2 regions of the Stenotrophomonas sp. SMYL41 genome follow, and region 2 is predicted to be linked to the other one. Evidence: riboswitches for the same ligand, from Rfam matches in the RefSeq annotation. Region 2 holds a riboswitch; the other holds the start of a gene.
The links. A riboswitch is a leader RNA that binds a small molecule or an ion and turns the genes downstream of it on or off. The one in region 2 is predicted to bind cobalamin.

Region 1: linked by a shared signal. The riboswitch ahead of V3B30_RS12400 (epoxyqueuosine reductase QueH) and the one ahead of btuB (TonB-dependent vitamin B12 receptor) in region 2 are both predicted to bind cobalamin.

Annotation. Positions count from the first base shown of each region.
Region 1 covers NZ_JAWIRX010000009.1:91,948-103,009, forward strand. The annotation lists gene V3B30_RS12385 (patatin-like phospholipase family protein) at 1-1,596, opposite strand, end outside; gene V3B30_RS12390 (bifunctional nicotinamide-nucleotide adenylyltransferase/Nudix hydroxylase) at 1,785-2,840, shown strand; gene V3B30_RS12395 (nicotinate phosphoribosyltransferase) at 2,905-4,314, shown strand; cobalamin riboswitch at 4,400-4,629, shown strand; gene V3B30_RS12400 (epoxyqueuosine reductase QueH) at 4,805-5,476, shown strand; gene pncA (bifunctional nicotinamidase/pyrazinamidase) at 5,532-6,158, shown strand; gene V3B30_RS12410 (NYN domain-containing protein) at 6,260-7,069, shown strand; gene purU (formyltetrahydrofolate deformylase) at 7,066-7,917, opposite strand; gene V3B30_RS12420 (LysR family transcriptional regulator) at 8,032-8,943, shown strand; gene V3B30_RS12425 (hypothetical protein) at 8,969-9,481, opposite strand; gene V3B30_RS12430 (hypothetical protein) at 9,828-10,328, opposite strand; gene V3B30_RS12435 (NADH:flavin oxidoreductase/NADH oxidase) at 10,522-11,062, opposite strand, start outside.
Region 2 covers NZ_JAWIRX010000024.1:47,530-58,591, reverse strand. The annotation lists gene V3B30_RS20770 (GAF domain-containing protein) at 1-311, shown strand, start outside; gene V3B30_RS20765 (TfoX/Sxy family protein) at 308-670, shown strand; gene V3B30_RS20760 (histidine phosphatase family protein) at 757-1,335, opposite strand; cobalamin riboswitch at 1,478-1,701, shown strand; gene btuB (TonB-dependent vitamin B12 receptor) at 1,816-3,657, shown strand; gene gph (phosphoglycolate phosphatase) at 3,743-4,411, opposite strand; gene V3B30_RS20745 (class I SAM-dependent methyltransferase) at 4,488-5,279, opposite strand; gene V3B30_RS20740 (LysR family transcriptional regulator) at 5,276-6,205, opposite strand; gene V3B30_RS20735 (NAD(P)H-binding protein) at 6,314-6,952, shown strand; gene V3B30_RS20730 (MBL fold metallo-hydrolase) at 7,044-7,955, shown strand; gene dinB (DNA polymerase IV) at 8,298-9,392, opposite strand; gene fabA (3-hydroxyacyl-[acyl-carrier-protein] dehydratase FabA) at 9,584-10,099, shown strand; gene fabB (beta-ketoacyl-ACP synthase I) at 10,099-11,062, shown strand, end outside.

The DNA of each region.
Region 1 (11,062 bases), on a different contig from region 2:
GTGGTTCTCGAACGAGAACGAACAGAAGCGCGCACCGGCCAGGCTGCCCTTGTCGGCGATGCGGGTCAGCACCTCCTGCGGCATGTCCAGGTTCATCCCGCCTTCGTCGCCCTGCAGGCTGACATGCACGATACGGTCGCGGTAGCCCGGCGCGCGCGCCTGCAGCAGGTCGCGCCAGTTCTGCATGGTCGCCACCACCGCGAACAGGAAACGACCCAGTTCAGCAGCGGCCAGCGGCGTGGCGATCGATTGGTAGGTGCGCTGCCAGCCGTGGCGGTTCTCGGTGGGCAGGAACACGGCATGTTCCAGCGCCTGGCGGCCACTGCTGCCGTGGCTCACGTCTTCGGCATGCTGCGGGTAGACCAGATTGATGGCGAAGGTTGGCCAGCGCGGCAGGGCGGCGTCGAACAGGTGGATCGGGAAGTTGCTGCTGATGCCACCATCAGAGAACCAGCAGATGCGGAACGCGGTGATCACCGGGCCGCAGGCCTGGCCGGCACTGGTCAGCCCTTCCATGCTGTCGGCCACGTTGTGCTCCTGGTCGGCCGCAGGCGCGGTCGGTTCACAACGGCGCTCGCGGCGTGAGGGCTCATGCAGCGGCACCGCGCTGATCAGCAGCGGGAAGCTCAGGCTCATGCGCGTGGCCACCAGCACCGGCAGCTTCGGCCCCTGTGGCAGGTGGTAGTACCGCCGCCCTTCGACCTCCAGCGGCGGGCCGGCCTGCGTCACCAGCCACTGCACCACGCTGGCGGGGAACAGCTGCTCGAACTCCTCGCGCAGGAACCAGAACTGCGCACCACCGAGCGGCAGCGTGCGCGGCTCGTTGTGCGACACGCAGGTGGTGATCATCTGCAGGCTGATCGCGTGCGGGCCGTCCGGCTCTCCTGCATAGCGCGGCGCATCTTGCAGGTCGGCGAAGGTCAGCGGCGCATCCAGCGGCTTGCCGGACAGCTGCTGCAGGCACTCGTGCAGCCACTCGGTCAATGCTGGCGTGCGTGCATCGCGGCCGAGGCCGCTGCACAGGCCCAGCAGGTTGCGCCGCGCCACCCGCGCTACCCGCAGCGCAGCCCCGGCCACGCCGGCACCGTAGGCGCACAGCAGCGACGGCAGCAAGGTAGCCGCCACACCGCTCCAGCCACCACCCCACCAGCCCAGGCCAAGCAGCAGCGTCAACGACACCAGCACTTCCAGCGGTGCGATCTGGAACACGGCAACGGCCAGGCACAGCAGTTTGCGCGGCAGGCCGGCGTTGCCGGTCAACACCACCAGCAGCCGATAAGCGGCGCGTGCGCCCCGCGCCGGTTGGAACAGGCTGTAGATGAAGCCGCGCCGCGACAGCTGCGCCGACACCGCCGACAGCCCGCCGTAGCCGGCATCGCCGGGCAGGTGCTCGCCGGCCTGCTGGCGGCGATCACCGCATGCAGCCGCGGCCGCCACCGCCGCAGCAATGGCGCCCGCCGAGGTGCCGCCGATGCTCTTGAAGCGATACTCGCGCGCCAGCGCCAGTACCGCATTGGGGTACACGATGCCGCTGGTGATACCGCCTTTCATGACCAGATCGCAGTACTTGTCCGCCACTGTCTTGCCCCCGAGCATGCCGTCCGCCGCGTGGGTGCCAGTATGGCGCAGAGGCTTCTCAGGGCCTGAGAACAGCAGCGCAGTCCGGGCAGGAATCTTCGGTGTTCAGCCGAAGGAATGCCTGCAGGCTTGACCCGCCCCACCATCGGCGTAGCATCTGCAGCAAGCCAAGGGACAGACCCGCGGCTGCCACAACGACATGAGGGATTCTCATGGAATTCGACTATCTCGTCTTCATCGGGCGATTCGAGCCCTTCCACAACGGCCACGCCGCCGTTGCCCGCCTGGCCCTGAGCCGGGCCCGCAAGCTGATCTTCCTGGTCGGTTCTGCCGATACCCCCCGCAGCCTGCGCAATCCCTGGACCGTGGCCGAACGCGCCGTGATGATCCAGGCCGCCCTCGATGGCCACACCGACCGCCTGCTGATCCGCCCGCTGCGCGACCACCTGTACAACGAAGCGCAGTGGATCGCGAGCGTGCAGCGACAGGTGGCCGAAGCGCTGCGTAACGACGGTGCCGCCGCCGATGCGAAGGTTGGCCTGATCGGCATGGACAAGGACGCCTCCAGCTACTACCTGCGCGAATTCCCGCAGTGGCCGCTGGTGGACGTGCAGCACACCGCCACCCTGTCGGCCACCGAGCTGCGGCGCTACCTGTTCGAAGCCGGCGACGTCGACTTCCACGGCGCGCTGCTAATGCTGCGTGGCAACGTGCCGGCGCCGGTGTACGACATGCTCGAAGCGTTCCGCAAGAGCGCGCCCGCCTATGGCCAGCTGGTGGCCGAGTACCGCTTCATCGAACAGTACAAGGCCGCCTGGAAGGATGCGCCGTATGCGCCCACCTTCGTCACCACCGATGCGGTGGTGGTGCATTCGGGCCACGTGCTGCTGGTGCGGCGCCGCTCGGAACCCGGCAAGGGGCTGTGGGCGCTGCCCGGCGGCTTCGTCGGCCAGGAGCAGAGCCTGCTCGACAGCTGCCTGCGCGAACTGCGCGAGGAAACCCGGCTGAAGATTCCGCTGCCGGTGTTGAAGGGTTCGCTGAAGGGCCAGCAGGTGTTCGACCACCCCGACCGCAGCCAGCGCGGCCGCACCATTACCCACGGTTTCCACTTCGAATTCCCGGCCGGCGAACTGCCGCCGGTTCGCGGCGGCGACGACGCCGACAAGGCGCGCTGGATACCGGTGAGTGAAGCGTTGGACATGGGCCCGCAGCTGTTCGAAGACCACCTGCACATCCTGGAGTATTTCCTCGGCCGCGGCTGACCTGCCCGGCCTCCCCACTGGCGGATAGACCGCCGGTGCCATTCGACGCGAAGGAGCTTCCGTCATGCACTACCTCGATAATCTTCTCCTCAACACCGACAGCTACAAGGCCAGCCATTGGCTGCAGTACCCGCCGGGTACCGATGCCACGTTCTTCTACGTGGAATCACGTGGCGGCCTGCACGATCGCACGGTGTTCTTCGGCCTGCAGGCGATCCTCAAGGACGCCCTGGCGCGGCCGGTCACCCACGCCGACATCGACGACGCCGCTGCGGTATTCGCCGCCCATGGCGAACCGTTCAACGAGGCCGGCTGGCGCGACATCGTCGACCGCCTGGGCGGCCACCTGCCGGTGCGCATCCGCGCCGTGCCCGAGGGCAGCGTGGTGCCCACGCACCAAGCGCTGATGACCATCGAGTCGACCGATCCGGCCGCGTTCTGGGTGCCCTCGTACCTGGAAACCCTGCTGCTGCGCGTGTGGTACCCGGTCACCGTGGCCACCATCAGCTGGCATGCGCGACAGACCATCGCCGGCTTCCTGCAGCAGACCAGCGACGACCCGCAGGGGCAGCTGCCGTTCAAGCTGCACGACTTCGGCGCCCGCGGTGTATCGAGCCTGGAATCGGCGGCGCTGGGCGGTGCCGCACATCTGGTCAACTTCCTCGGCACCGATACCGTATCGGCCCTGTGCCTGGCGCGCGCGCACTATCACGCGCCAATGGCCGGTTATTCGATCCCCGCCGCCGAGCACAGCACCATCACCAGCTGGGGCCGCGAGCGCGAGGTGGACGCCTACCGCAACATGCTGCGCCAGTTCGGCAAGCCCGGTGCGATCGTGGCGGTGGTGTCGGACAGCTATGACATCTACCGCGCGATCAGCGAGCACTGGGGCACGACGCTGCGTGATGAGGTGGTGGCCTCGGGCGCCACCCTGGTCATCCGCCCCGACTCGGGCGACCCGGTGGAGGTGGTGGCCGAAAGCCTGCGCCGGCTGGATGAAGCCTTCGGCCACAGCCTCAACGGCAAGGGCTATCGCGTGCTCAACCACGTGCGGGTGATCCAGGGCGATGGCATCAATCCGGACACCATCCGGGCGATCCTGCAGCGCATCACCGACAACAGCTACGCCGCCGACAACGTGGCCTTCGGCATGGGCGGTGCGCTGCTGCAGCGGCTGGACCGCGATACCCAGAAGTTCGCGCTGAAGTGTTCGGCCGCACGGGTGGACGGCGAGTGGATCGATGTCTACAAGGACCCGATCACCGACGCCGGCAAGACCAGCAAGCGCGGCCGCATGCGCCTGCTGCGGCGCCTGGATGACGGCAGCCTGCACACGGTGGCATTGCCCCCCAGCGGTGACGAAACGCTGCCGACCGGCTTCGAGGACGCGATGGTGACCGTGTGGGAGAACGGCCACCTGCTGCACGACCAGCGGATGGACGACATCCGCGCCCGGGCGGCGGCGGCGCGTTGAAGGTGCATCCCGACCGGGGTCAGAGCCCGCTGCGTGGCAGCGGGATCCGACCCCGGTGCCCCTTGACCCGCGCGGCCAACAGGTCCACTTTGCACACGCCGAAGGTATCCCTCCCATCGCTCCGGCGCGGGGAAGGATTTAAACGGGAATCTGGTGAAGGCGCCTGGCGCGCCCATTCCGGAGCTGCCCCGCAGCGGTGAATGGAAACGAATCCTGCCAACAGCACTGGGCGCATGCCTGGGAAGCGGCGGGTAGTAGGTGGGCTGCGGCCCGTGTCCATCAGCCCGAATACCGGCCCCGGCCGGGGGACACGACCGTCCCCTGACTCGACCTGGAATCTCCGCGGGGAGGTTGCCGGGGCCGTCGTCGTCCTGCGCGTGCAGGCGGTGTGGCCGCGCGCGTCCTGTTCACGGTATCCGGCCAGACCCGTTCACCCATGCACTGATGCGTGGGCCACCGCCGTTGCCGGCGGCCCATGCGGTACCTGACGATGACCCAGCCCCAACGCCCCACCCTGACCCTGCCCGCCGACGGCAAGCGCCTGCTGCTGCATTCGTGCTGCGCGCCCTGTTCCGGCGAAGTGATGGAGGCGATCACCGCTTCCGGGATCGACTACGCGATCTTCTTCTACAACCCCAACATCCACCCGGTGAAGGAGTACGAGCTGCGCAAGCAGGAGAACATCCGCTTCGCCGAGCAGCACGGCATCCCGTTCATCGACTGCGACTACGACACCGACAACTGGTTCAGCCGCGCGCGCGGCATGGAGAACGAGCCCGAGCGCGGCATCCGCTGCACGATGTGCTTCGACATGCGCTTCGAGCGCACCGCGCTGTACGCGCATGAGCATGGCTACGACACCATCAGCTCGTCACTGGGCATCTCGCGCTGGAAGAACATGGCGCAGATCAACGACTGCGGCATCCGCGCCGCGTCGCGCTATGAAGGCCTGCAGTACTGGGACTACAACTGGCGCAAGGGCGGTGGTGCCAGCCGCATGATCGAGATCAGCAAGCGCGAGCAGTTCTACCAGCAGGAGTACTGCGGCTGCGTGTACTCGCTGCGCGATGCCAACCGCCACCGCCGCGAGAACGGCCGCGAACGGATCAGGATCGGCCTGCTGTACTACGGGCAGGACGCTGAAACGCCGCAGGGCGATTGACGTCCAGGCATGGGGCGGCCACGCTGGTCGCCCCTTCTGTTGTGCCGGAACTGCCATGACCGCCCTGCCCGCCGACGTCGCCCTGCTGGTGATCGACCTGCAGCCGGACTTCATGCCCGGTGGCGCGCTGGCCTGCGACCAGGGCGATGCGCTGGTGGCACCGATTGCCGATCTGCTGGCGCAGCACCGCTACCGCACCGTGGTGGCGACCCAGGACTGGCACCCGGCCGACCATGCCTCGTTTGCCAGCCAGTACCCCGGCCGGCGCCCGTTCGAGACCATCCTGCTGCACGCGCAGCCGCAGACCCTGTGGCCCGACCACTGCGTACAGGGCAGCGCCGGTGCCGCCCTGCACCCGGGCCTGGACTGGACCGTGGCCGATCTGATCCTGCGCAAGGGCACGCGCCAACAGGTGGATTCGTACAGCGCCTTCCGCGAGAACCATGGCCCCGATGGCGAGCGCCCAGCTACCGGTCTGGCAGGCTGGCTGCACGAGCGCCGCATCCGCGAAGTGCACGTGTGCGGCCTGGCCCGCGACTACTGCGTGCTGTGGAGCGCACAGGACGCGGTGAAGTCCGGCTTCCGGGTGAAGTTCCTGTGGAAGCTGACCAGGCCGGTGACCGACGCCAACGACGCAATGGTGCGCGAGGCGCTGAGCAAGGCGGGGATCGCGATCATCTGAGCCACCACCGCCGCTCAGTGGACGCTACGTCGCCGGGTGCGGGATACCAATGCTGAGAATGTCGCCTCTGCCGCTTGCCGGCCGCAGCCTGCGGCAACACAATGAACTCGATCCAGCCCTCCAAGTACGCCCCCCTACAGATCGCGGGACGGCCGAACCGGGGGCTTTTTACTGGGTGGAATCGGAAGGGCAAAGGCATGCCAACAGCGATCCTGATCGATGGCGGTTACTTCGTTAAGCGGTTCCGCCGGATTGAACCTCACAACGCCAGCAACGCTGAGCGTGCCGCAGAAGTGGCGCATCGGTGGGCGCTCGCCCACCTGGCCTCGTCAGGTTGCGAGCGGCGGGATCTCTACCGGATGTTCTTCTACGACTGCCCACCGCTGCGAAAGCGGATGCACAACCCGATCTCGGGCGCCTGCATCGACTATGCACGCTCACCGGAGGCATGCTTCAGGGTCAGCCTGCACGAGGCCCTGAAGCAGAAGCGAAAAGTGGCACTGCGCCTTGGTCATCTCGCGGATTCCAGTTCGTGGACAACCGATTCCCGAACGCTCGATGCACTTCTGAAAGGCAAGCGCGCATTCTCCACGCTCCTGCCCGAGGATCTGCACCCCGAGGTCAGACAGAAGGGCGTCGATATGCGTATCGGCCTGGATATCTCCTCACTTTCCCTCAAACGACAAGTCCGTCAGATTGTTCTGGTAGCCGGTGATGCCGATTTCATTCCCGCTGCCAAACTCGCACGACGCGAAGGCGTGGACTTCGTCCTGGACCCGATGTGGTCGCCGGTCCCCCAGGGCCTTCTGGAGCACATCGACGGTGTTCGCTCCACCTGCCCTAGGCCTGCAAGCAGGAAGGAAGGGAAGGCCGTGATCGAGCACGCGACGGTAGATGCAACCCGACCCTAACGGAACACGACTGTGCGGTGCCCGTTGAGCAGGATGCGGTGCTCCACATGGCGGCGCACCGCGCGTGCCAGCACCAGCGATTCGGTATCGCTGCCCAGCCGCACCAGCTCGCGCGGCGCCATCGCATGGTCCACCCGGGCCACGTCCTGTTCGATGATCGGGCCTTCGTCCAGATCCTCGGTGACGTAGTGCGCGGTGGCCCCGATGATCTTGACGCCGCGCGCGTGCGCCTGGTGGTACGGCTGCGCACCCTTGAAGCTGGGCAGGAAGCTGTGGTGGATGTTGATGGCACGGCCGGCCAGCGCGCGGCACAGCGTGGGTGACAGGATCTGCATGTAGCGCGCCAGCACCACCAGGTCGATGCGCTCGCGCTCGACCAGGTCGATGATCTGTTGTTCCTGCACCGCACGCGTATCGGCGGTCACCGGCAGGTGGTGGAACGGCACCTGGTAGGACGCGGCCAATGGCGCGAAGTCGGCGTGGTTGGACGCCACCGCCGCGATGTCGACCTTCAACTGCCCGCTGTGGGCACGGAACAGCAGGTCATTGAGGCAGTGCCCCTGCTTGCTGACCAGCACCAGCAGCCGCGCGCGGCGGCGGCCATCATGCAGCTGCCAGTCCATGCCGAAGCCTTCGGCCAGCATGGCCATCGCGGCATGCACGGTCTCCAGCGGCAGGCCGGCGTCACGGTCGAAATGCACGCGCAGGAAGAAGCGGCCACTCTCCTCGTCGCCGAACTGCTGGGCATCGAGGATGTTGCAGCCGTGGTCGAACAGCAGGCCGGACACGCGGTAGACGATGCCGGTGCGGTCGGGGCAGGACAGGGTAAGAATGGAATCGGGGCGCATCGCCCGAGTGTAGGGCAGCGCCCTGCCTGATGGATCGATGGTCACCGATGCAACCGACCTGCTTGGTTCAGTCCCAAGCGATACTTGGCTATACCCATGGCAAGCTGGTCGGTCATGAACCTGTTGCAATTGATCCGCAGCTTCACCCGCACCGCAGAGACCGGCAGCATTGCCGCCGCGGCCCGCATCCTTGGCATCAGCGCCACCGCCGTCGGCCAGAACATCAACCGGCTGGAGGCGCATCTGGGGGTACGGCTGCTGAACCGCAGCACGCGCCAGCTGGCGCTCAGCGAAGCCGGCGCGCTGTACCTGGCGCAGGTGCGCCATATCGAAGCCGACCTCGCACGCGCGCAGGCGTTGGTCACCTCCGGCGACATTGAACCGGCCGGGCCGCTGCGCATCGCCAGCAGCAGCGCGTTCGGCCGCCATGTGCTTGCTCCGTTGCTGCCGTCGCTGCAGCAGCGCTACCCGCAACTGCAGCTGGAGCTGCGCCTGACCGATCGCGCCGTGCAGCATGGTCCCGAGGCGGTGGATGCCAGCGTCCGCATCGGCGCGCAGCTGGAGGACGGTGTGGTCGCACGGCAGCTGGCGCGGGTGCCGTTCGTGTTCTGCGCCTCGCCGGCCTACCTGAAGGCCCATGGCACGCCGCAGGAACCCTCTGAACTGGGCAGCCATCGCGGGCTGCTGCACCGCTTCCCCACCGATGGCCGGCCGCTGCGCTGGGGCCTGCTGAAGGACGGCCAGCGCGTGGACGCTGCGCTGCCGCCGAGCATGGTCTGCGATGACATCGATGCACTGGCAACGCTGGCCGCGACCGGTGCCGGCATCACCCGGCTGGCTGCGTTCGTGGCCGAGCCCTACCTGCGCGATGGTCGCCTGCGAGCGGTGTTCGGCGCCGACACGGCATGGCGCCCGGAGCCAATGGAGGTCTATTTCTGCGTCAGCGACCGCCGCGATTTCACCGCCAAGATCCGCGCGCTGTTCGAGCACTTGCAGGCCGGCATGGCGCCGGCCTGGCGGGTGTGAAGGGAAGAGCGGAGAGCCTTCGCGGTCAGAAACTCTCCTTCAGGCTCATCAGGTGAGCACTGGCGTCTGCCCATCCCGCCAGGGTGCGCAGGAGCAGCCCATTCCTGAAAACATGGAATACCGGAGTTTCATGGACATCCAACGCTTCCCAGCCCGCGGGCCCCGCTTGGAGCAGCAGGGGATGAGAGGGATTGCTTTTGTTCCACTCACTGACACCCGGCTGCGGCCATGCAGGAGATCGACGCACGACAAAGCGCACGCTGGATCGAATCCATGTCCATTCTGGTTCGTTCATGATCACGCGCATCGCGCGTCGGGAGGGAGCGCATGCCGGACTGACATAGGCGATCACTTCCAGTCCCTCCCTGTACTCCCATCGCCGCCATTCCAGCTTCCCACTCGCAAGAGGGTGGAGGACTCCCTGCTGGTCAGGCGTGTTCCGCTCTATCTCGGGAAGCTCATCTACACTCAGTACCGCCATCTCACGCAGCTCATTGGCCTCGGCAAAATGTCGAACCTGCACGAGGACCGCGTGCATTTTCCTGTGCGTTGTCTCTGTGGCAGTACCTCTCCGCACCAGTTCTGCATGAATGCATCGGACTCTGCCAAGCCACTCCTCGTCCCCGACGTACCTTGAGACGTGGACGCTGGCCCGAAACGCAGCCTCAAGGTCCAGATCGCTCAGCGTAGTGCAGCCGTCACCTGGCGACGCCGAAGACTCCCATGAAGCGTATGCGCTCGCCAGCCTCGCGACCCGGTCCGATGCACTTGAAGCCAGCAGCGCTTGATCGAGATCCCGCAGCTGGGTGTCTATTGCAGGTGCTGCCCACGCACTCGTGGGCAGCAACAGGCACCAGAGAAGCAGCCTGCACGCCATCATCCGGTCAGCAGCTCGACATGCAGATGCTGTGCATGGACTCTGAGCAGGTCGCACGCCCCGAACAGGCGTAGCCCGGGTAATCGTCAAATACCGGGTTAGGATTGGCCGCCGGTGCAACCCAATGATCCGCTTCCGACGCCTTCCGCAACCCTGGGATGTACACAATTGCGCGCTGTGCCCCGAAGAGTGACAGGAGTCGATAGGCTTCACCTGCACTCAGTTCAGAGACGATGGGCTCGTAGCTGAAGCTGGCCAGTCCCCGGTCGCCAAACACCAGCGAATCGACAAACTGCTTGCGCGCAAGGGGTGAAAGCAACATCAGCGGGGATTCGGGAGAGAGCTCGATCAGGTGAAGATCAAGCCGCCCCCGCGAGTTCACAGGGGCGTGCATGAGCGAGACATTCTCCGCCCCGGAGACACTCGCCACATTGTCACCTGCGACGGCAGGCAATGATATGGACAGAGAGACAGCCGAGAGCAGAACCATCCGCATCATGGGTTTCATTGCACTTCTCCATTGGCTGCACACACGTGTGTGCAGCTCAACGTTGCAACGTCCGCACCCAGCGCAATGAGGTGTCATTCACATAAAGTAGTATCCGCAATCATTCCTAGTTCGTTGCGCCAGGCTATGCCTCAATTCGCCGTCGTGCAGATCACCGACGGTCTGGAGCTTGGTATTGCGCTCGCATGCTGCGTCAGCGCGCCTTGAACACCCCGCGCGCATCACGCGGTTCGCAGCGCAGGTACTGCGGCGCCGGTTGCACGCTGTCGCGCAGCGCGGCGGCGGCGTGCCACGGCCAGCGCGGGTCGTAGAGGATGCCGCGCGCCAGCGCCACGGCATCGGCGTGGCGGTGGCGCAGGATCGACTCGGCCTGCTCGGGCTCGGTGATCATGCCCACCGCGATGACCGGCATGCGCACTTTGGCCTTGATCGCTGCTGCAAACGGCACCTGGTAACCCGGGCCGACGGTGATCTTCTGGCGCTCGTCCAGGCCACCACTGGAAACGTGCAGGAAGTTGCAGCCGCGCGCGTCCATCACCTGCGCCAGCGCCTCGCTCTGCACCAGGTCCCAGCCGCCATCGACCCAGTCGCTGGCGGAGATGCGCACGCCCACGGCGACCTTGTCGGACACCGCCGCACGCACCGCATCGAACACTTCCACCAGCAGGCGCAGACGGTTCGGCAGCGAGCCACCGTAGCCATCCGTGCGGCGGTTGCTCAGCGGCGACAGGAAC
Region 2 (11,062 bases):
ACGATGGCAAGGAGCTGGTGGTCGGCCCGTTCCAGGGCCTGCCGGCCTGCGTGCGCATCCCGCTGGACAAGGGCGTGTGCGGTGCCGCCGCCAGCCAGCGCGTGACCCAGCGCGTGGACGACGTCGATGCCTTCCCCGGCCACATCGCCTGCGATTCGGCCTCGCGCTCGGAACTGGTGGTGCCGCTGCTGCGTGGTGATGAACTGATCGGCGTATTCGACATCGACAGCCCGAAGGTCGGCCGCTTCGATGCCGATGACCAGGCCGGCCTGGAAGCCATCGCCCGCGTGTTCGTCGAGGCGCTGGGATGAGCGCACCGAAGCTGCGCAACATCGGCCCGAAGAGTGCGGCGTGGCTGCGCCAGGTCGGCCTGCGCAGCCGCGAGGACCTGGTTGCAATCGGTGCGGTCGGCGCCTTCGTCAAGGTCAAGCGCGCGGGCTTCAAGCCCAGCCTGAACCTGTTGTACTCGCTGGAAGGCGCGCTGCTGGACTGCCACTGGCAGGAACTGAGCGAGCCGCAGCGTGAGGCGCTGGTGCAGGATTACGAAGCGCGCATCGCCGCGCACCCGCTGAAGGCGGCCGGCCCGGCGTCGGGTCCGGTGCATGAGCAGCGCTTCGACGCCGACGATGACGCGGAAGACAGCGTGGCCGAGCACGCCGACGAGGACTGACGGGTAGTGCCGGCCGCGGGCCGCCACCTGCACGATCTTTGCAGCGTTCCTGAGGAAGCCGGCCAGCGGCCGGCACTACCGTCGGGTCAGGGCTGCTGCAGTTCCAGCAGCTCGCCCACCAGCCCGACCTCACCGCGTTCCACCCACACCCGCAGGCGGGTGCCGTGATCGATGCGCAGTGCCCAGCACAGTGACATCGGCAGGCCGCAGACCTGTGACAGCACCATGCGCAGTGGACCACCATGGCTGACCACCAGCGTCGGCACCGGATCGTCAACATCAAGCAGGCGATCCAGCGCGCGCGCGATGCGCCGCTCGAAGTGGCCCCAGCTTTCACCATTCGGTGGCGGGAATGCATGCGGATCGGCGTGAAAGGCCGCCAGCGCGTCCTCCGGCAGGTCGAACAGCGACTGCCCGTCCCAATCGCCGAAATCCAGCTCTTCCCATTCCTCGTCCGCTTCCACGTCCAGCCCGCGCGGGGTGGCCAGGGCCATCGCCGTGTGCAGCGAGCGCAGCCGCGGCGAACTGATCACCCGCTCCCAGGGCTGCGCAGCGTAGGCGTCGACCAGTTCCTGCGGCAGGCGGGCCAGCTGCGGTGGATCGCTGCGGCCATCGAGGAACTCATCGCGACCGTTGCCGGCATGGCGGACCAGGTCGAGGATCATGCACGCGTCCTGTACGGGCAACGCGGGAACAGCGGAAAACAGGCGGACATCGGCAACGGCACCACGGGATCGAGGGACCATTCTAAAGGCACGGCAAAGGCAGTCGAGCAGGCTCGACGCTACGGGCCGCCTTCGATGCCGTAGACTGCGCGCACTTCCAGGTGACCTGCGGCCACGGCCGGCAGGTTGAAACGGGAAGCCGGTGACGCGTGATTCAACGCCATGCCGGCGCTGCCCCCGCAACGGTAAGCACGTCAGTTCCAGGCAACAACACCACTGTGCCGCAGGCATGGGAAGGCGCCTGGACGGTGGCCTCGCGCCACCCGGCGGCAAGCCCGGAGACCGGCCCGGAAGCCTCAGGTCGCGATGCGGTGGGCATGGCGCTGGATGACCGCAGCCTGCGCTGCGGCGTCGGCGCATGCCTGCCTTCGCGGCTCCTCCCCTTCGCCACGCGGGCGTGCGTGGCACCTGGAGTCCCCCATGAAGCTGCAGTCCCGAATGCTGTCCCTGGCCGTGCTGGCCGCCCTGCCCGCGCTGGCCCAGGCCGCCGATGACACCACCGCGCTCGACCAGATCCTGGTCACCGCCACCCGCACCCCGATCGCCCTGCAGGACAGCATCGCGCCGGCACAGGTGATCGATCGCGCGCAGATCGAATCCAGCCAGGCCACCTCGCTGCAGGAGCTGCTGCGTGGCCGCGCCGGCATCAACCTGGCCAATGCCGGCGGGCTCGGCAAGCAGAGCTCGCTGTTCCTGCGCGGCACCAACTCGGGCCACACCGTGGTGCTGGTCGACGGCGTGCGCATCAACAGCGCCGACCTCGGCCTGGCCATGTACCAGGACCTGCCGCTGGCGCAGATCGAGCGCGTGGAAATCGTGCGCGGCCCGCAGTCCAGCCTGTACGGCGCCGACGCCATCGGGGGCGTGATCCAGATCTTCACCCGCCGCAACCAGGGCGATTTTGCTCCGCACTTCCAGCTCGGTGGCGGCAGCAACGGCCTGCGCGAAGCCAGCGGCGGCATCGGCGGCGGTACCGAACGCGGCTGGTTCGGCGCCGACATCGCCTACCAGCATTCCGATGGCATCGACGCCTGTCGCGGCTCGGCGACGCTGTTCACCGGCTGCTTCGCCGACGAACCCGACCGCGATGGCTACCGCAACCTGTCCAAGAGCCTGCGTGGCGGCTACACCTTCAACGACCAGTGGAACGTGGAAGGCAGCGCGCTGCGCGCCGACGGCAAGAACCACTACGACGGCTATTACAACTACTCGGAAACCCGCCAGCAGGTGCTGGCCGGCAAGGTGCGCTACACCCCATCCGAACGCCTGGCCTTCACTGCCAATGTCGGCCGCAGCGACAACGAGTCGGACAACTTCGGCGACTTCGGTGCCCGCGGCAGCGCGCAGACCCATCGCGACAGCGCCTCGCTGCAGGGTGACATCACCTTGGCCGAAGGCCAGCTGCTGAGCACCGGCGTGGACTGGAGCGAAGACAATCTGGATGGCAGCAGCGCCGGGTATCTCGTCGACAGCCGCCGCAACACCGGCGTGTTCGTGCAGTACCAGGGCCGCTTCGGCCGCCACCAGCTGCAGGCCAGCGCGCGCAACGACGACAACCAGCAGTTCGGCAACCATGCCACTGGCAGCCTCGGCTGGGCGATGCAGCTGGAGCACGGCCTGCGTGTCAATGCCAGCTACGGCACCGCGTTCAAGGCACCGACCTTCAGCGACCTGTACGACCCGTGGAGCGGCGTGCCGACGTTGAAGCCGGAGAAGTCCAAGAGCGCCAACCTGGGGGTTTCACAGCAGGGCCAGGGCTGGCATTGGGGCTTGGACGTGTACGAGACCCGCATCGATGACCTGATCACCTACGATGCGTCCACCATGAAAATGCAGCAGGTGGAGAAGGCGCGCATCCGTGGCGCCGAGCTGACCGGCGGCGTGCTGTTGGCCGGCTTCGACATCAACGCGCAGCTGAGCTACACCGACCCGCGCAACCGCACCCACGGCAGCACCCAGTTCGACAACTGGCTGCCGCGCCGTGCACAGCAGACCGCACGCCTGGACATCGACCGTCGTTTCGGCGGTTTCCGCGCCGGCCTGACCCTGCAGGGTGCGGGCAAGCGTTATGACGATGCCGCCAACGCGGTGAAGGTTGGCGGCTACGGTACCTTGGACCTGCGCGCCGAGTACGCGCTGACGCCGGAATGGTCGCTGCTGGCGCGTGCCGCCAACGTGTTCGACCGCCGCTACGAGACGGTGGCGTGGTTCAACCAGCCCGGCCGCGAGTACCAGCTGAGCGTGCGTTACCAGCCGAAGTAAGGAAATGCGCCGGGCATTGCCCGGCGCATCCTGACGCCATCGACGCATGGCGTCGATCTACTGTGAGCCGAGCGTGGGCTCGGCTCTATACCGGAATGCCCGTGGCCAACCCCGGCAGCTCACGCAGGTCGTCGATCACCGCCACCGCATGCGCGGTGGCCAGGTCCAGGCCGCGCGGATAGCCGTAGCGCACCAGCGCGATCGGCATGCCGGCATCTTCGGCGGCACGGTAGTCGGTCAGCGAATCGCCCACCATCAGGCAGGCATCCACCGGCAACCCGAAGTGCGCGGCGATGTGTCGCAGTGGCTCACCGCTGGGCTTGCGCTGCGGCAGCGAATCGCCGCCCAGTATCAGCGCGAACGCATCACCGATGCCCAGGTGCTGCAGCAGCGGTGGCACCAGCGCTTCGGGCTTGTTGGTGCAGATTGCCAGCGGCACATGGCGTGCACGCAGCTGGGCCAGTGCCTCGGCCACGCCATCGAACAGGCGCGGGCTGCGCAGCAGGCACTCACGGTAGTGCACCATGAACACCGGCATCACTTCGCCCATGTCGACCTCGCGGCCGGCCGCATGCACGGCCTGTTCGACCAGGCGGCGCACACCGTCGCCGATCCAGCCGAGCACCGTGGTTTCCGGCACGCGTGCCACACCGATGGCCTCCAGCGTGCGGTTCAGCGCTTCAGCGATATCAGCCGCGCTGTCGACCAGCGTGCCATCGAGGTCGAACACGACCAGCGGATAGGGATACGACAAGGGACGGCACCTGTTGAACGTGGGGCCGTCCATTGTACGCCGCCGCTTTTTCCGCAGACCCTTCTGCCGCTGTGCCTCAGCCGATCCTGCGTGCGCGGGTGGCGAGGAAGGTGGGCAGATAGCGGTCGATCAGGAAGCGCGGCTGCGGCTGCCAGTCTTCCATGAAGCGGTCGATGACGAAGCCGGCATCCAGCTGCCCACCGATCAGTTCGGTCAGGCTGTGGCCGAAGGTCAGCGCATCGCCACGGGCCAGCTTTGCCTCGCGCTCGGCCGGCGCCAGGTCTTCCAGGTCCGAATAGGGAATGGCGTACCGCGGCCGGATCAGGCCCTGTGCATCCAGCTGCGGATCACGTGCACCGACGAACAGCACCGGGTTGTAGAAGCTGGCCATCAGCATCCCGTCGCGCGCCAGCACACGGCGGCATTCGGTCCACACCGGACGCACGTCGGGCACGTACAGGTTGGAGATCGGGTGGAACACCACGTCGAAGCTGTCGTTGGCGAACACGTGCAGGTCGCGCATGTCGCCCTGCACCGTGCGCAGCTGCAGGCCGTCGCGCGCAGCGACCCGGCGGTCCTGTTCCAGCTGCCCGTCGGACAGGTCGAACACGGTGACGTCGGCGCCGGCCGCCGCCAGCACCGGCGCCTGCTGGCCCCCGCCCGAGGCCAGGCACAGGATGCGACGGCCGCGCACGTCGCCCAGCCAGTCCAGTGGCAACGCGCGGGGCGTGAGGTGCACCTGCCAGCGGCCTTCGCGCGCGGCGGCAATGGTTGAACTCTCCACCGGGCGCGACCATTCGCGCACTTCGCTGGCCTGGCGGTCCCAGGCAGCACGGTTGTGGTCGATCAAGGCCTGTCCATGGTTCATGTGTTCTCCTTGCCCGGTGGGCGCCAATCCAGATCCTGGAAGGCCGGGCTGGCGAAACACTCGGCCAGGTAGTCCAGGAATCGCCGCATGATAGCGGGCTGCTGGCGCCGCGACGCGTACACGGCATGAATGCCGAGCTCATCCAGGCTGAATCCGGGCAGCAGTTCGATCAGCTCGCCACTGCGCAGCAGCGGCGCCACCTGGTAGGTCGGCAGCATGGCAATGCCGGCACCGGCGCGCACCGCCTCCAGCAGCAGCGAGGCCTCGTTGGCACTGATGTTCCCGCCTACCGCCACCGACAACGAACGGCCATCGCGGTGCAGCTGCCACAGGCTTCTGCCGACGTAGTGATGGGTCAGGCAGTTGTGCGCGGCCAGGTGCTCGGGGGCGGTCGGTGTGCCGCGTGCCTGCAGGTAGGACGGCGTCGCGCACAGTACCGAGCGGCAGGTGGCCAGCCGCCGTGCGATCAGGCTGGGGTCGATCTGGCGCGCGATACGCACCGCCAGGTCTACCCGCTCCTCCACCAGGTTCACCGTACGGTCGACCAGCAGCAGTTCGATGCGTGCCGCCGGATGACGCGCAACAAAGCCGGCCACCGCCCGCGCCAGGTGGCTCTGCCCGAACGACACGCTGGCAGTCACCCGCAGCGTGCCGTGCGGCTCGGGATCATCACTGGCCAGCTCGCCCTGCAGTTCTTCGCCAATCGCCAGCATCTGACGGAAGCGCGCCAGCGCCGCCTCGCCCGGGCCGGTCAGGCTGACCCGGCGCGTGGTCCGGTGCAGCAGGCGCGCACCCAGCCAGCCCTCGACCTCGGCCAGGTAGCGGCTGACCATCGCCCGCGACATGTCCAGCACCTCGGCGGCAGCGGTGAGGCTGCCGCGCTCGGCCACTTCGACGAACACGGTCATGGCGGTCAGTCGGTCCATATGCTCGATCCATGCAACAAACAAGCGCGTTATACGCTGTTTTTCGATCGACTGCAGCGGCCTAGAGTGGCCCCATTCCCACCCCACACCGCCCCACGGAGTCCTGCCATGAAGATCGCCCTCGTTGGTTCCACCGGCAACATCGGCCGCCAGATCGCCCGCCACGCGCTGGCCCGCGGCCACGAACTCACCGTCATCGTGCGCAGCGCACAGGACCTTCCGGCCGAGCTGGCCGGCGCCCACCCGGTGATCGCTTCGCTGGATGACCTGGACGCGCTGGTCGCCGCCATCGCCGGCCACGACGTACTGGCCAGCGCCTACGGCCCGCGCCCGGGCGATGACATCGGACGCGTGGGCGAGGTTGCCGCGCAACTGGCCGCCGCCGCATGCAAGGCCGGTGTACCGCGCCTGGTGGTGGTCGGTGGTGCCGGCAGCCTGGAAGTGGCCCCCGGCGTGCAGCTGGTCGATACCCCCACCTTCCCGGAGGCCTACAAGCCGTACGCACTGGCCCACCGCGAAGCGTTCAACCGCCTGCAGGCGGTGGATGACCTGGACTGGACCTTCTTCTCGCCGGCCGCCGAAATCGGCCCGGGTGAAGAGCGTGGCCAGTACCGCGTGCAGCCCAAGGCGCTCCTGGCCGATGCCAGCGGCCATAGCCGCATCAGCTACGCCGACTACGGCGCCGCGTTCGTCGCTGAGCTGGAAGCGCACGCGTACCCGAAGCAGATCATCACCGCGGCGTATTGATCCACGTGCGTCCCTTGTAGTGCCGAGCCTGCGCTCGGCGCTACGCGAACCTGCAGCCGGGCATTGGCTCGGCGCTACACAAGGAATTCCGATGCGTACCGCTGCCCTGCTGCTTCCCCTCGCCCTTGTCGCTGGCTTCGCCAGTGCGCCGCTGCTGGCGGCGCCGGCCGCTGCCGCTCCGGCCACGGCGACGAAATCCCAATTGCACCTGCAGACCTTCCATCCCGGCCCGCAGGCGATGTTCTCGGTGTCCTCGGTGCTGATCGAAGGCCGCCACGACGCGATCCTGGTCAATGCGCAGTTTGGTGCCAGTGACGCGCGCAAGCTGGTCGCGCTGATCCGCGCCAGCGGCAAGCAGCTGACCACGATCTACATCAGCCACGGTGATCCGGATTACTACTTCGGCCTGGCCACCGTGCAGGACGCGTTCCCGCAGGCACGCATCGTCGCCACCGCGCAGACCGTCGCCCACATCCAGCAGACCCAGGCCGGCAAGCTGGCCTACTGGGGGCCGAAGATGGGTACCGACGTGCCCGCGCGCATCGTGGTGCCGCAGGTGCTGGACGGCGATGCCCTGCAGCTGGAAGGCCAGCGCCTGCCGCTGATTGGCCTGGATGGCCCGACCCCGGACCGCACGGTGCTGTGGGTGCCGTCGCTGCGCGCGATCGTCGGTGGCATTCCGGTGGTGGCCGGTGAACACGTGTGGATGGCCGACACGCAGACGCCGAAGTCGCACACCGACTGGCTGCAGACCCTGCAGCGGCTGCAGGCACTGAAGCCGAAGGTGGTGGTGCCGGGGCATTACGCGCCGGGTGCGGCGCTGGATGCCAGTGCGCTGCGCTTCACCGCGGACTACATCCGTGCGTTCGACGCCGAGACGGCAAAGGCCAAGGACAGTGCGGCGCTGGTGAAAGCAATGCAGGCGCGCTACCCGAAGCTGGACGGCGTGGCATCGCTGGAACTGAGTGCGAAGGTGGCCAAGGGCGAGATGCAGTGGCCATGAGCTAGGGGGTTTTCTTTTGCAGGGCTGCACCCTGCACCCGCAGAGGCAACAGCAACAGCCGAAGCAACAGCAGAAGCTGGTTTCCTGAGGGTGGGCGGGGGGGGGGGGGGGGGGGGGGGGGGGGGGGGGGGGGGGGGGGGGGGGCGGGGCGGGGGGGGGGGGGGGGGGGCGCCGCCCCCCCCCCCCCCCCCCCCCCCCCCCCCCCCCCCCCCCCCCCCCCCCGCCTTCGATAGTTTCCCGCTAACTGTCGGAACCTGCTGCTGATGGTGGGTGCCGACCGTTGGCCGGCACGGGGTCGGATCCCGTTGCTACGCAACGGGCTCTGACCCCACTGTTTGATGATTAGGTATCTGTGGGATTGTTCATGTCGTGCTCGAACAATTCCCCCTGCACCACCGGTTCCTTTTCGCGGAAGCCGCCGAGTCCGACGCCGACCAGCCGGTAGCGGGTCTCCGCTGGCAGGTCGACGCGGGCACGCAGGGCCAGGGCGATGTCGCGCAGTTCTTCCATCGACTCGGGCGGGCGCTCCGGAGTGAAGCTGCGGGTGAGGATGCGGAACTGCGCGGTCTTCAGCTTCAGCACCACGGTGTGGCCGACACGCTCGGTCTTGCGCGTGGCATTCCAGGTCTTCTCCGCCAGCTGCACGATCGCTTCGCCGAGGTCTTCCAACGGCAGGTCCTCGGCGAAGGTGTCCTCCGAGGAGATCGACTGCACCTGCTGGTCCGGCTCCACCGGCCGCTCGTCGATGCCGCGCGCACGGTTGTACAGGCTGCGACCGAAACTGCCGAACGCCTCTTCCAGATCGATCAAGGCCCACTGCCGCAGATCGCCGCAGGTGACGATGCCACGTGCGGCAAGTTTTCCTTCCATCACCTTGCCGACGCCGGGCACCCTGTTCACCGGCAGTGGCAGCAGGAAGGCGTCCACCCGCTGCGGCGGAATCACGAACTGGCCGTCGGGCTTGCGCCAGTCCGATGCGATCTTGGCCAGGAACTTGTTCGGCGCGATCCCGGCTGAAGCGGTCAGGTTCGTCTCCTCGCGGATCTGCGCACGGATGGTGCGGGCGATGTCGGTGGCCAGTTCGATGCCGCTCTTCGGCTCGGTCACGTCCAGGTAGGCCTCGTCCAGCGACAACGGCTCGACCAGGTCGGTATGGCGCAGGAAGATCCCGCGTACCTGCTGTGACACCGCCTTGTAACGTGCGAAGTCCGGCGGCACGAAGATCGCGTCCGGGCACAGGCGCTCGGCACGCACGGCGGGCATCGCCGAACGCACGCCGAACACGCGTGCCTCGTACGAGGCCGCGCACACCACCGAGCGTGCGCCGCGCCATGCCACAACCACCGGCTTGCCGCGCAGTGACGGATCGTCGCGCTGCTCCACCGACGCGTAGAACGCGTCCATGTCAACGTGGATGATCTTGCGCAGTCGGGTCATGTCAGGCGGAAAAGGCGGGGGCGTGCCGAACGGGCCACACGCCGAAGTATGGTCGTTGCACATCAACAGGATGCGCGTATTCCCTTGAAAACACTACGGTTGCGTACGGTTGAAATGTTTGATCGGCACAGTTTCCACGGGCATCCTCGAGGACTTGTTTTCCCGTTTCCCCGCTTCCAGGATTGTGCTTCATGACCCGTCTCCACGCGTTCAACCGCGAACAGCTGCTGGCCAGCGCACGCGGTGAACTGTTCGGCACCGCCGCCGGCCGTTTGCCCAACGATCCGATGCTGATGTTCGACCGCATCACCGACATCCGCGAGGACGGCGGACCGCATGGCAAGGGCATGGTACGCGCCGAGCTGGATATCCGCCCGGACCTGTGGTTCTTCGGCTGCCACTTCATCGGTGACCCGGTGATGCCCGGCTGCCTGGGCCTGGATGCCATGTGGCAGCTGACCGGCTTCTTCCTGACCTGGCTGGGCGCCCCGGGCAAGGGCCGCGCACTGGGCTGCGGCGAGGTGAAGTTCACCGGCCAGGTCCTGCCGGAGGCCAAGCGGGTGCGCTACGAGATCGACATCAGCCGGGTCATCAACCGCAAGCTGGTGATGGCCCAGTCGGACGCCCGCATGTACGTGGATGATCGCGAAATCTACAGCGCGCGCGACCTGCGCGTCGGCCTGTTCACTGAAACCGGGAGCTTCTGATGCGTCGCGTCGTCATCACCGGCATGGGCATCACGTCCTGCCTCGGCAATGATCTGGATACCGTTTCGGCTGCGCTGCGCGAAGGGCGCTCGGGCATCACCGCCCTGGCCGACCACGCCGAAGCGGGCCTGCGCAGCCAGGTCGGCGGTCGCGTCGACCTCGATCTGGAGGCGCTGATCGACCGCAAGCAGAAGCGCTTCATGAGCGATGCGGCGGCTTTCGCCTACCTGTCCATGCGCGATGCCATCGCCGATGCCGGGCTCAGCCCCGAGCAGATCAGCAACCTGCGTACCGGCCTGATCGCCGGTTCCGGTGGCGGCTCCAGCGAGTGGCAGATCGGCGCGGTCGACCTGCTGCGCGAACGTGGCGTGCGCAAGGTCGGCCCGTACATGGTGCCGCGCACGATGTGCTCGACGGTCTCCGCCTGCCTGGCCACGGCCTACCAGATCAAGGGCGTCAGCTATTCGCTGTCGGCCGCCTGCGCGACCTCGGCGCACTGCATCGGCGCCGCCGCGGACATGATCCGCCATGGCGCGCAGGACATCATGTTCGCCGGGGGTGGCGAAGACCTGCACTGGTCGATGAGCGTGATGTTCGACGCGATGGGCGCGCTGTCGACCAGCTTCAACGACACCCCGGCCAGCGCCTCGCGCCCGTACGACAAGGACCGCGACGGCTTCGTCATCGCCGGTGGCGGCGGCATGCTGGTGCTGGAGGATTACGACCACGCCGTCGCGCGCGGTGCGCACATCCATGCCGAGCTGATCGGCTATGGCGTGACCTCCGATGGCGCCGACATGGTCGCCCCGTCCGGCGAAGGCGCGGTGCGCTGCATGAAGATGGCGCTGCAGGGCGTCGATCGCCCGCTGGACTACCTCAACACCCACGGCACCTCCACGCCGCTGGGCGACGTCACCGAGCTCAACGCAATCCGCGAAGTGTTCGGCGACGCGATGCCGCCGC